DNA from 2 places in the Actinoplanes sp. NPDC049668 genome. Region 2 is predicted to be linked to the other one. Evidence: riboswitches for the same ligand, from Rfam matches in the RefSeq annotation. Region 2 holds a riboswitch; the other holds the start of a gene.
The links. Region 2 has a riboswitch for cyclic di-AMP ahead of ACIBSW_RS31385 (NlpC/P60 family protein). Riboswitches for the same ligand answer to the same signal wherever they lie in the genome.

Region 1: linked by a shared signal. The riboswitch ahead of ACIBSW_RS26155 (hypothetical protein) and the one ahead of ACIBSW_RS31385 (NlpC/P60 family protein) in region 2 are both predicted to bind cyclic di-AMP.

The regions. Positions count from the first base shown of each region.
Region 1 is NZ_JBITLR010000006.1:326,471-332,294, forward strand. It holds gene ACIBSW_RS26145 (glycoside hydrolase family 65 protein) at 1-1,474, shown strand, start outside; gene ACIBSW_RS26150 (hypothetical protein) at 1,540-2,562, opposite strand; cyclic di-AMP (ydaO/yuaA leader) riboswitch at 2,566-2,704, opposite strand; cyclic di-AMP (ydaO/yuaA leader) riboswitch at 2,986-3,135, shown strand; gene ACIBSW_RS26155 (hypothetical protein) at 3,175-4,239, shown strand; gene ACIBSW_RS26160 (ABC transporter ATP-binding protein) at 4,261-5,046, opposite strand; gene ACIBSW_RS26165 (ABC transporter permease) at 5,039-5,824, opposite strand, start outside.
Region 2 is NZ_JBITLR010000008.1:94,369-100,192, reverse strand. It holds gene ACIBSW_RS31395 (SDR family NAD(P)-dependent oxidoreductase) at 1-596, opposite strand, end outside; gene ACIBSW_RS31390 (sigma-70 family RNA polymerase sigma factor) at 1,147-2,148, shown strand; gene ACIBSW_RS31385 (NlpC/P60 family protein) at 2,230-3,189, opposite strand; cyclic di-AMP (ydaO/yuaA leader) riboswitch at 3,202-3,327, opposite strand; gene ACIBSW_RS31380 (DUF3817 domain-containing protein) at 3,548-3,874, opposite strand; gene ACIBSW_RS31375 (hypothetical protein) at 3,892-4,317, opposite strand; gene ACIBSW_RS31370 (DUF6158 family protein) at 4,409-4,666, shown strand; gene ACIBSW_RS31365 (ANTAR domain-containing protein) at 5,241-5,824, shown strand, end outside.

The DNA.
Region 1 (5,824 bases), on a different contig from region 2:
GCAGCGCGACTACCTCGACGCGTTCTGGGACCACTCCGACGTCAAGGTCGAGGGCGACCCGGAGGTGCAGCAGGCGGTGCGCTTCGGCCTCTTCCACATGCTGCAGTCCGGCGCCCGCGCCGAGCAGCGGCCGATCGGCTCCAAGGGCCTCACCGGCCCGGGCTACGACGGCCACACGTTCTGGGACGCCGAGACGTTCGTGCTGCCGGCCCTGACCTACACCCAGCCGTCCGCGGCCGCGGACGTGCTGCGCTGGCGGCACTCCACGCTGGATCTCGCCCGGGAGCGCGCGCAGACCCTCGGCCTGCAGGGCGCGGCCTTCCCGTGGCGCACCATCCGCGGGCAGGAGTGCTCGGCGTACTGGCCGGCCGGTACGGCCGGCTTCCACATCGGCGCGGACATCGCCGACGCCGTGCGCCGCTACGTCTCGGCGACCGGGGACTTCGACTTCGAGCGCGAGGTCGGCCTCGAGCTGCTGGTGGAGACCGCCCGGCTGTGGCGTTCGCTGGGCCACCACGACCGGCACGGTCGCTTCCACATCGACGGCGTCACCGGCCCGGACGAGTACACGGCCGTGGTCAACGACAACATCTACACCAACCTGATGGCGCAGCAGAACCTGTTCGCCGCGGCGGACGCGGTGAAGCGCCATCCCGACCTGGCCCGCAGGCTGGGCGTCGACGGCGAGGAGTCGGCCTCCTGGCGGGACGCGGCGGCGTCCGTGCACATCCCGTACGACCGGGAGCTCGGGGTGCACCAGCAGTCGGAGGGCTTCACCCGGCTGCAGGAGTGGGACTTCGAGAACACCCCGCCGGAGGCGTACCCGCTGCTGCTGAACTACCCGTACTTCGACCTGTACCGCAAGCAGGTGGTCAAGCAGGCCGACCTGGTCATGGCGATGTACGTGCGGGGTGACGCCTTCACGCCGGAGGAGAAGGCCCGCAACTTCGCCTACTACGACTCGCGTACCGTGCGGGACTCGTCGCTGTCGGCGTGCATCCAGGCCGTCATGGCCGCGGAGGTGGGCCACCTCGAGCTGGCACACGACTACCTGGGCGAGGCCGCCCTGATGGACCTGCACGACCTGCACCAGAACGCCCGCGACGGCGTGCACGTGGCGTCGCTCGCCGGCTCCTGGATCGCACTGGTGGCGGGACTGGGCGGCATGCGGGACTCGGGCGGGCAGCTGTCGTTCGCGCCGCGCCTGCCGAGCCGGATCAACGCGCTGGAGTTCTCGCTGCTCTGGCGCGGCCTGCGGCTGCGGGTGGCGGTGACGGCCGATGAGGTCACCTACTCGCTGCGCAACGGCGGCGGCTCGGCCCGGCTGGACCTCCTGCACCACGGCAAGGAGGTCACCATCACCCAGGTGAAGCCGGTCGTGCTGACCATCCCGCCGGCGCCGCCGACCGGCCCGCAGCCGAACCAGCCGTTCGGTCGTGCCCCGGTCCGGCGGGCCACCGGCGGCAGCAACTGACCGACGGCCTCGGCAGAAGAGAAAGCCCCCGTCCGAAAGGACGGGGGCTTTCTTCCGCGCGGGGATCAGAGCATCGACACGTGCACGTGGTCCGTGTGATCGCTCGGTCCGGAGTATGACTTCCAGCCCGTCGCCGGGAACCAGATCTGCCTGTTCCAGATGACGTACAGAATGCCTAGCTTGTCGGCGTTGCGCACCAGGAACGCCATCAGGTTGTTGCCGTACTCCCGGGTGTCCTGGTTGTGCCAGGGCGAGAAGCCGCTCTTCTGCAGCGACCAGTCGCAGGCCCGGCCCTTCGGGTGCTCGAACGGGCCGCCGTTACGGTGGCAGCCGACGAACCGCTTGAAGTTCGCCTTCTTTACTTCCTTGTACATGTGGAAGGTCCGCGGGGTGATGCAGCCGCTGGTCGTCGGGTCGTTCACGCTGCACGACTCGGGGCTGAACTCGCCGTCGGAGTTACGCGGCGCCGCGGCGGCCACCGGCGAATTGGCGAGCACGAAACCGCCGGTCACGGTGTTGCCGCCGACCTTGGCCAGGGCCTTCTCCGCCGCCTGCTTCTGCTTGGTCATCGCGGCGAGGTTCTGCTGCTGGGCCTTGACCTCCTGGTCGAGGCGGGCCTTGGCCGTGTTGACGGCGTCGATGGCCTGGTAGAGCGCGTGCAGCTTGCCGTCGTTGAGTGCGCTGATCTCCTCGAGGGAGACCGCCTTCTTGAGGAAGCCCTCCGGGCCGTCCGTGTTCAGCAGGAAGCCCATGGTGGAGATGCCACCGGTGCGGTACTGCTGTGCCGCGACGGCGCCGACCTCGGGAAGCATGGCGTCCCGGCGGGCCTCGGCTTCCTTGACCCGCAGCGCCAGGCCGAGCTGCGTCTTGGTCGACTTCTTGACCGCGGACTTCGCCGCTACGAACCGGCGTCCGGTGGAGTCGAGCACTTCGTTGAGGAGTGGGTCGTCGTCGCCGTCGTCGGCGGTCGTCGTCTTCTTCTTGTCGTCCGGGTCGGCGCTTGCCGGAGCGGCGGGCACGAGAAGCATCGTGACCGCGACGAGCGGTGCCAGGGCGAGTACCAGCCACCGGCGGGGTCTTGCCGTCATTCAGAATCCTTCCGCGTGGCCGCCGACCGGGTTAGCTGACGGGTTCGGGACGGAAGCAATCCCTACCACGGTTAAGTGGATTCACCCCACTACTGCGTGTGGTTCCCCGGTTCGCCTCGCGGCGATTAGGCGGTGGACTGCCGGCACCTTGGGGGCGGTGCCTTCCTTGGCAGTAACCGGCGGCCAGCTTACCCGACAACGGGCCGTCTGCCAGTGTCCACGACGGCCATAAAAGCGTTACCCCGCAACGACTTTCCGTTACATTTCGATGTAATGACGCTGGTCGTTAACGACGGGTCGGCCATCGGTGTGAGTCACTGCATTGTTCTCGCGGAAAAATTACCCCGAGTGGCGGCATTGTTGCCCTAAGTGCGACACCTGTCGATTCTTAGCATCGATGGGTAGTGTTCGTCACGGTCTCCGCGGAGACCGCCGCCTAATCGTCGCAAGACGAGCCGGGGAACCAACCGAGTAATGGGGTGAATCGGGTCCGCGTCACAGGCACGGACCGGTAGGGATCGCTTCCGTCCCGAACCCGTCAGCTAACCCGGTCGGCGGCCGACGGAAGGAAAGCACTTGAGGCTCAAACCTGCCCGCCGACGATTAGCGGCCGTGCTGACGGCGCTCGTCGCCACCTCGGGGCTGGCGCTGGCCGCCCCGTCCCCCGCCTCCGCCGTGCCCCGGCCGCTAGCCGCGCCGGGCGACTCTGGCGACGACGGCGAGGGTGGCTCCAAGTCCCTGATCCAGCAGCTCGAGGCGGCGTCCAAGGGCTTCGTCGAGGCCAAGGAGGCCCTGGCCCGCTCCAAGGCGCGCCAGCAGCAGTTGATCGCCAAGCTCAAGGAGATCGACACCGAGCTCGGCCCCCGGCAGGCGGCGCTGGACGACATAGTCCAGCAGTCGTACCGGGTCGGGCGCCTCGGGCCGATGACCGCCCTGCTCAGCGCCGACTCCACCGGCAGCATGCTGGACCGCGCGGAGATCCTCGAGACGGTCGCCGTCAAGCAGGACCGCGCGGTGCGTGATCTCAAGGACGCCAGGGTCCGGCAGCAGCGGGCGAAGACCGCGATCGACGCCGAGATCCGCGATCAGCAGCGCCAGGTCGAGATCATGGCCAAGCGCAAGGCGCAGGCGGAGGGCGCTCTCAAGGCGGCCAACGCGGCGAACGGCGTCGACGAGTCGTCCGGCGGCGCCGAATCCAGCGGCGGGAGCAGCAGCGGCGGGAGCAGTAGCGGCGGCGGCAGCAACCTGCGGGCCGCGGCCGCGCCGCGCAACTCCGACGGGTCGCTGCCGAACCAGTCCTGCAGCGTCAACGACCCGACCACCTCCGGCTGCATCACGGCGCGCACCCTGCACGCGATGAAGGAGGCGAAGAAGGACGGCTTCACCCGCTTCGTCGCCTGCTTCCGCCAGCAGAACAGCGGCGAGCATCCGAAGGGCCGGGCCTGCGACTACGCCGCCGACAAGAACGGCTTCGGCGGCGTCGCCACGGGCAGCAGCAGGACGTACGGCAACCGGCTGGCGGACTACTTCATCGACAACGCCAGCGGGCTGGGCGTGCTCTACGTGATCTGGTTCAAGCGGATCTGGCTGCCCAGCAGCGGCTGGAAGGCGTACTCGAGGGGCAACGGCGACCCCTCGAGCGATCACACCAACCACGTGCATCTCTCGATGCGCTAGCCGGCCGCAGGGGTGCGGGGCCTACCGCTTGACGTAGGCCTCGTACTCCTTCAGCACGTCCTCGGTCGGGCCGTCCGCCCGGATCAGCCCCGACTCGAGCCAGATGCTGCGCTCGCAGGTGTCCCGGATCGACTGCTCGCTGTGGCTGACCAGGAAGACCGTGCCGGCCTCGGCCCGCAGGTCGCGGACCCGCTGCTCGCTGCGCCGGCGGAACTTCGCGTCACCGGTGGCCAGCGCCTCGTCGATCAGCAGCACGTCGTGCTTCTTCGCCGCCGCGATCGAGAACCGCAGCCGCGCCGACATGCCAGACGAGTAGGTGCGCATCGGCAGCGAGCTGAAGTCGCCGCGCTCGTTGATCCCGGAGAACTCGATGATGTCCTTCACCTGGGACTTCACGTCCGCCGGTGACATGCCCATCGCCAGGCAGCCGAGCACGACGTTGCGCTCGCCGGGCAGGTCGTTCATCAGGGCCGCGTTGACGCCGAGCAGCGACGGCTGCCCGGCCGCGTAGATCGCGCCGCGCTCGACCGGGAGCAGCCCGGCGATCGCGCGCAGCAGGGTCGACTTGCCGGAGCCGTTGGTGCCGATCAGGCCGATGGCCTCGCCCTTGTACGCGACGAAGCTGACGCCCTTGATCGCGTGCACCTCGCGCAGCGTGGCCGGCTTGGTGCCGGTGACGATCCGCTTGAAGCTCGCCAGCGGGCTGCCGGTGCCGGCCGTCGCGGCCTGGTGCACCCGGTAGACCACGTGTGCGTCGTCGACGATGACCGTCGGTTCGCGCCGGTCGGTGCCGGAGTCGTCAGCCACGGCCGTAACCCTTCTCTCCGCGCCAGAAGTAGATGTAGCCGCCGAGTCCGACCAGCACGGTCCAGCCGATCGCCTGGAGCCAGAGCACCGGGGCCGGGGCCGCCAGCGTGACGTCCTCCATCAGCGCGTGCCGCATGAGCTCGATGAAGATCAGCAGCGGGTTCGCCTGGACCAGGGCCAGCTTCCAGCCGCTCAGGTGATCGGTGAACTGCTGCACCGGGTAGAGCACGGCCGAGCCGTACAGCCAGATCCGCATGAGGAACGGCACCAGCTGCTTGAAGTCGGCGACCTTGGAGCCCAGCCGGGCCGTAAACATGGCCAGGCCCGCGTTGAAGATCGACTGAAGCAGGAAGGCCGGGACGATCAGCAGCCACTCCCAGGTGATCGGCTCGCCGAAGCCCAGCACGATGACCAGGAGCACGGCCATCGAGGCCACCATGTTGCGAATCTCGACCATGGTGATGGCCAGCGGAAGGCTCGCCCGGGGGAAGTGCAGCGCCCGGATCAGGCCCATGTTGGAGCTGATCGACTGGATGCCGGCCTGCACCACGGACTGGGTGAACCCGAACATGAAGACACCGATGCAGAGGTACGCGACGAAGTTGTCGACGCCTCGCTGGGTGTCCAGGAGCACACCGAAGATCACGTAGTAGACGGCCGCGTTGATCAGCGGCGTCAGTACCTGCCAGATGGCGCCGAGCTTGGTGCGGCCCAGGGTCGAGGAGACCTTGGCGTTCGCGTACGACGCGATGAAGTGCCGGTATGACCAGAGCTGCCG
Region 2 (5,824 bases):
GCCGGCGCCACCCAGCGCGAGAAGTCCGCGTCCGGCTGGCCGGCCCGGTTGGCGGGGGTATCGATGACGCTCGGCAGCACTGTGTTGCAACGCACATCGCTCTTTCGATACTCGACCGCGACGGCGTTGGCGAAGGCGAGCACCGCGGCCTTGGCGGTCGCGTACCCGGCCGCGCCGGCGAACGGGGCCACGGCCGCGCGGGACGAAACGCACACCACCGAGCCGCCGCCGGCGTCCACCAGGTGCGGCAGCGCCGCCGCCGTCACCAGGTACGTCGGGCGCAGGTTGGCCCTGATGACCGCCTCGAAGTCCTCGATCGCCGTCTCGTGCACGAGGCCGCCGCCCGCGTACCCGCCGACCAGGTTGACCACGGCGCGCAGCGGCGCGCCCGGCTCACCCGCCGCGACGGCCACGGCCGCCCGTACGTCCTCGGGCGCGCTCAGGTCGGCCGTGATTCCCATCACGCCCTCGGGGAGCCGCCCGGTCGAGCCGGCCCGGACGGGGGCCACGACCCGCCAGTTCTGATCCCGCAAGACCTCGACGACGGCCTCACCGAGCCCGCCGACCCCACCCGTAACCAGCACGCTGCGCTCCATGGGGCTCACGTTAGCCGTGTGTTTTTGCTCACCATCGCGGGGATGGGCCGAAGGGCGCGGCGGCCGAACCGAACGGCCGTCATCCATGCGTGTGTCACCCTCGCGGGCTAGTGAACTGCGGCTCGTCGTGGCGCATCGTGGCAGTTGGTCCCGGTCCGAGCAGCGGCGGGATCTTTTGCCGTGTGCATTTGCTTCAGGCCCGGCGACAACCTGTCGATGCAGGATGTGAACCCATTTGGCTACCCGGCCGTACTGGGTAGTGACGAGCATCGCAGGGAGACGCGTGATGCCCGTCGCTGTGACGAATGAGGGGCCGATGGTGTCATGTAGTAGGCGCGAGGGTATTGCGCGTATCGACGCATCCACGCCGGGTGCGGCTCCGAATGCCTCTGAGAGGGCCTTCCTCAGTAAGTATGCATGCGGCTCTCAGGTGACACTCAGACATTCGTGACACTTTCGAACCACCAGCCGGAATCAGTACACGCCGTCTTCTGTTCATGTAGGTGTCCGCACCGCAAAGCACGAGCAGCGGACGTTACGGGGAAGGCTGATGGACGCAGGTATTGCCCGTAACAGGGTTAGTGAAGGCAACGAGGGGACCGTGGGCAACGTGGAGAAGAACACCGTGATGCGGACCGACCAGGTCGCCGAGGAGCGCGACCTCGTCGGAGTCTACCTGCACGAGATCTCCCGGACGCCGCTGTTGGATGCTGCCCGGGAGGTCGACCTCTCCAAGGCAATCGAGGCCGGGCTCTACGCCGAGCACCTGCTCGACAGCGGCGAGCTCCGTCGCGGCGTGAGCCGGGAGGAACTGGAGCGACTGGCCACCGAGGGTAAGCGGGCGAAGGATCTCTTCATCCGCGCGAACCTGCGACTCGTCGTGTCGATCGCGCGTCGCTACGTGCGCTCGGGCATGCCGATGCTGGACCTCATCCAGGAGGGCAACACCGGCCTCGTCCGCGCCGTCGAGAAGTTCGACTACGAGCGCGGCTACAAGTTCTCGACCTACGCCACGTGGTGGGTCCGCCAGGCGATCAGCCGGGCGATCGCCCAGCAGGAGCGCACCGTGCGCCTGCCCGTGCACCTGGTCGAGGACGTCAACCGGATGCGCAACGTCACCCGCCAGCTCGTCCGCGAGCTCGGCGCCGACCCGGAGCCGGCGCAGGTCGCCGCCGCGCTGGGCGTGACGGTCGAGCGCGTCACCGAGCTGACCCGCTGGGCCCAGGACACCGTGTCGCTGGACACCCCGGTGGGCGACGACGGCGACACGAACCTCGGCGACCTCGTCGCCGACAGCGACGCTCCGTCGCCGGAGGAGATCGTCCTGACCGCGCTGGAGCGTCAGCGCATCGAGGGCCTGCTGAACCACCTCGACGACCGGTCGGCGGGCATCATGCGCGCCCGGTACGGCCTCGAGGACGGCCGCGAGCACTCGCTGACCGAGGTGGCGTCGCGCTTCTCGCTCTCCCGCGAGCGGATCCGCCAGCTCGAGATCCAGGCGCTCGGCCGGCTGCGCGAGCTGGCCCGGGCCGAGGGCCTGCAGGCCGCGTAACCGAAGGCGACACCAGCCCACGATCACGAAGAAGGCCGGCACCCCCGAGGGGGCGCCGGCCTTTCGCTGTTCCTGACCCGCTCAGGTGACCCGGCCGTAGCCGTTCGGGGTCATGATGTTGATCGACCGCTTCTTCACGGGCTGGCCCGCTCGGGAGGCGTCGATGATCTGGCCGCCGCCGACGTAGATGCCGACGTGGCCGTTGCTGCGGTAGAAGACCAGGTCGCCCGCCTTGAGGTCGGACTTGCTGATCCTGGCGGTCGCGCTGTACTGCGCCGCGGCGTTGTGCGGCAGCGACTTGCCGGCCGCCCGCCAGGCGGCGGAGGTCAGGCCGGAGCAGTCGTAGCCGTTCGGGCCGTCGGCGCCGTAGTCGTACATCACGCCGATGGCGTTGAAGGCGAACGTCACCGCCTTGCCGGCCGAGCCCGCGATGTTCGGGATGGGTCCCGTGTACCTGCTGCCGGACTCGGTCGCCGAGCCGAACGCGGCGGTGCGCATCGCGTAGAGCTTCTTGAGGTCGCCCTCGATCTTCTTCTGGCGGTCCGACAGCTCCTTCAACTCGGCGGCCTGCTTGTCCTGGGTCGCCTTGAGGGCCGTCTGCCGCTCGGTGAAGTTCTGCGTCGCGTCGGTGTACTTCGCGACGTCCCGGCTGCGGCTACGGGAGATCTGCTCGAGGATGCTCATCCGGGCGATGAGGTCGTCGCTGCCTTCGAGCATGACGTTCATCGTGCCGACGTTGCCGATCTTGTAGGCCGACGACGCGATGGACTTCATCTGCGCGTTCGCCGTCACCAGGGCCACCTTGGCGGGCCCGAGCGACGCGATGAGCTGCTTCTCGTCAGCCTTGGTCTTCTTCAGGCTGATCTTCATCTTGTTGTACGACTCGACGACGTCCTCGAGCTGGTCGGACGCCTTGTCGATCTTCTTGGTCAGCTCGGCCTTCGACGGTTCCGCGTGAGCCGCGGTCGCGGAGGTGCCGGTGATCGCGATCGCCAGGACGGCGACCGCCAGCGCGCGGAGCCTGGTTCGGGCGTGTGGCAACGGTACGTGGCCTTTCTTCCGCTTGGCCGCCTACCGGGTTAGCTGACGGATTCGGGCGGGAAGAAGGCCCTACCGCTTGCGCGGATTCACCCCGATGCTGCTCGGTGGTTCCCCGGTTCGTCGTGGCGGAAGCGGTGACCCTGGGGGATCGGGGCCGTCCCATTTCCGCCGACGAGGATTCGACGGCGCTGGCCGGCGCCACCGAGGGGAGTGGCTGCGGACCGGACCAACCGCATTAACTTATCGGCGCGCGGCATTAACACAAGAGCCAGAAGAGTGACTTGCGCCAATGATCACAAACATCGGAATGATCCGGATAGCGGGCGGCGACAAGGCCGATTCGCAGAGTGACTTTTACCTACTCTGCCATGACCGGTGGGGCTTCAACACCCTCGACGGCCCACTTGTGCGTGACGACCCGTTCGGCCCAGAACGAGAAGAACGGGACCGTGCCGGCCAGCATCACGAGCAGCATCCGCCGCAGCGGCCACCCCACGCGGCGGCTCAGGTCGAACGTGGCGGCCAGGTAGAGCATGTACAGGAAGCCGTGGAACGGCCCGACGGCGGCGACCACCGTGTCGTCGTCGCCGATGTACTTCAGCGGCATGCCGATCACGACGAGCACGATCAGGACCACGCCGACGATCCAGGCGATGATCCGGTAGCGGGTGAGGGCTCCCTGCACGATCCACGTCCTTTGGTTCAACTGGTCTTGGTGCGGCGTCCGGGATAGTCGCCGGGCCGGGCACCGGGGTGTGCGGCCAGCCAGCTCAGGTACTCGTTGTACGCCGCCAGCTCGGGGTCGTCGTCGGCGGGTGCCGCCCCGGCCACCGGAACCCGGACCGGGCGGCGCACCGTGACCGGCTGCTCGCCCTGCGCGTCCGGCTTCGGCTCCGGCGCGTCCTGCGCCGCCGCGCGGCCCGCGCGGCGCTCCTGCTGGACCTCGCGGAACCACAGGAAGACGACGAACGCGGCGAACACCGGCCATTCGAAGGTGTAGCCCCAGCTGATCGCGTTGCCGCCGGTGGCCCGGCTGAACTGCCACCAGCCCAGGCCCAGGAATCCGGCGACGAGCACCAGGGCGAGGGCGTGGCGCGCGATCCACGCGGGGGTCCACAGCCTCCTCATGTCGCTCAGCGTACCGGCGCGGGTTTGGCGGCATGATGATCGGGCAACCGGGTTGCGTAGGCACGTTCCGCGAATCAAGGCAGGTGGCGTCATGACGGACACCCGGCTCGGCCCCGACGACGACGCGCCCGTCGTCTTCGAGACCGGCATCGATCCCGCGGGCCTGGCGGACGACGACCTGCTGCGGGAGCTGGCCAGCCTGCACCGGACCCGGCTCGACGCGCTGCGGCACGCACCTGAGGCGGCGCTGGCGACGCATCTGCGGCGCACGGCCGAGCTCGAGACCGAGTACCTGGCCCGGCATCCCGGCCGTGAGATCGATCCGTCCCGGCTCACCCAGGACTTCTGAGGGAGTCGTCGCGGGTGTGGTCTGGGTCACAACGGCTACCGGAATCACCGCACCCCGCCGACGGTTGGGTTGGATGTCGGTGCGATCAGTGTCCCCGGGCCTCACCCTTTGCCTTCGCGGAATACCGTTCGGCTGGAGCCGCGTTGAGCCTTTCGCCGAGAGGCGACCTGCGCACCGACATCTTCATCTGCGCCGCTCCTGGGTTCCGGGGGCGGCGCATTTGTTTTCCGCGCGGGGTTCGGTACGGCCGGATTTCGGGTAGTTGATCTCCATGGCCCACGACCATGCCGATCAGCGCGCCGCCGCGACGCCGGGAAGCCGCCGCCGGGGCGCCCCGCGTCCGCCCTCGCGCGGCCGCGGCGAGCGGCTCGGATCCGCTCCCGGTGCGCCGCGGGAGGGCGGACCGTACCGCCCCGATGGGCACTCGGTAGTGGACACGACTTTCGTGTTCGCCGATGCGCATGGCAATATCGGGCAAATGTCAGCCCCGCAACGGAGCTCCGGGCGGCTCGCCTCGCATCGCGTTCCGCCGGCCTCCGGCACCCCGGGAAATCCTGTCGGCCAGACCCGCGCCGTGAGTCGTGGTCGCGTACCCCTGCCCGCGAAGTCCGGGTCGGCGGCCGGGGCCGTGACCGGCGAGCTGGTGGTGCCCGAGACCCCCGTCGTCGATCTCGTCCCGGTGGTCCGGCCGGGCGACGGCCTGTCCGCCGGACCGCATCCGGTGGAGCTCGCCGGGCTGCTGCACGAGCTCTCCGTCCGCATCCTCGGCGCCGACGACGTGCCGCAGGCACTGGACCGCCTCGCCGCCTTCGTGGCCGCCGCCGTCCCCGGCGTGCTGCGCTGCTCGGTGGCGCTGATCGGCGAGGGCGGCCCGCTCATGCTGGCCGCCTCCAGCGCCCGGGCGAAGGCCCTGGACGACCGGCAGTACGACACCGGGAACGGCCCGGGCCTCGAGGCCGCCCGCAACCGCGTGCTGGTCACCGCGGGCGAGCTGCAGTCCGACCCGCGCTGGCCCGAGCTCGCCGAGTGCGCCCGCGCCGAGGGGGTGTGCGGCGTCGTGTCGTTCCCGCTCGACGTGCAGCGCACCTCGGTCGGCTCGCTGAGCCTCTTCGTCGGTCAGCCGGGCGGGATCGCCCCTGACCTGCTGCTGACCACCAT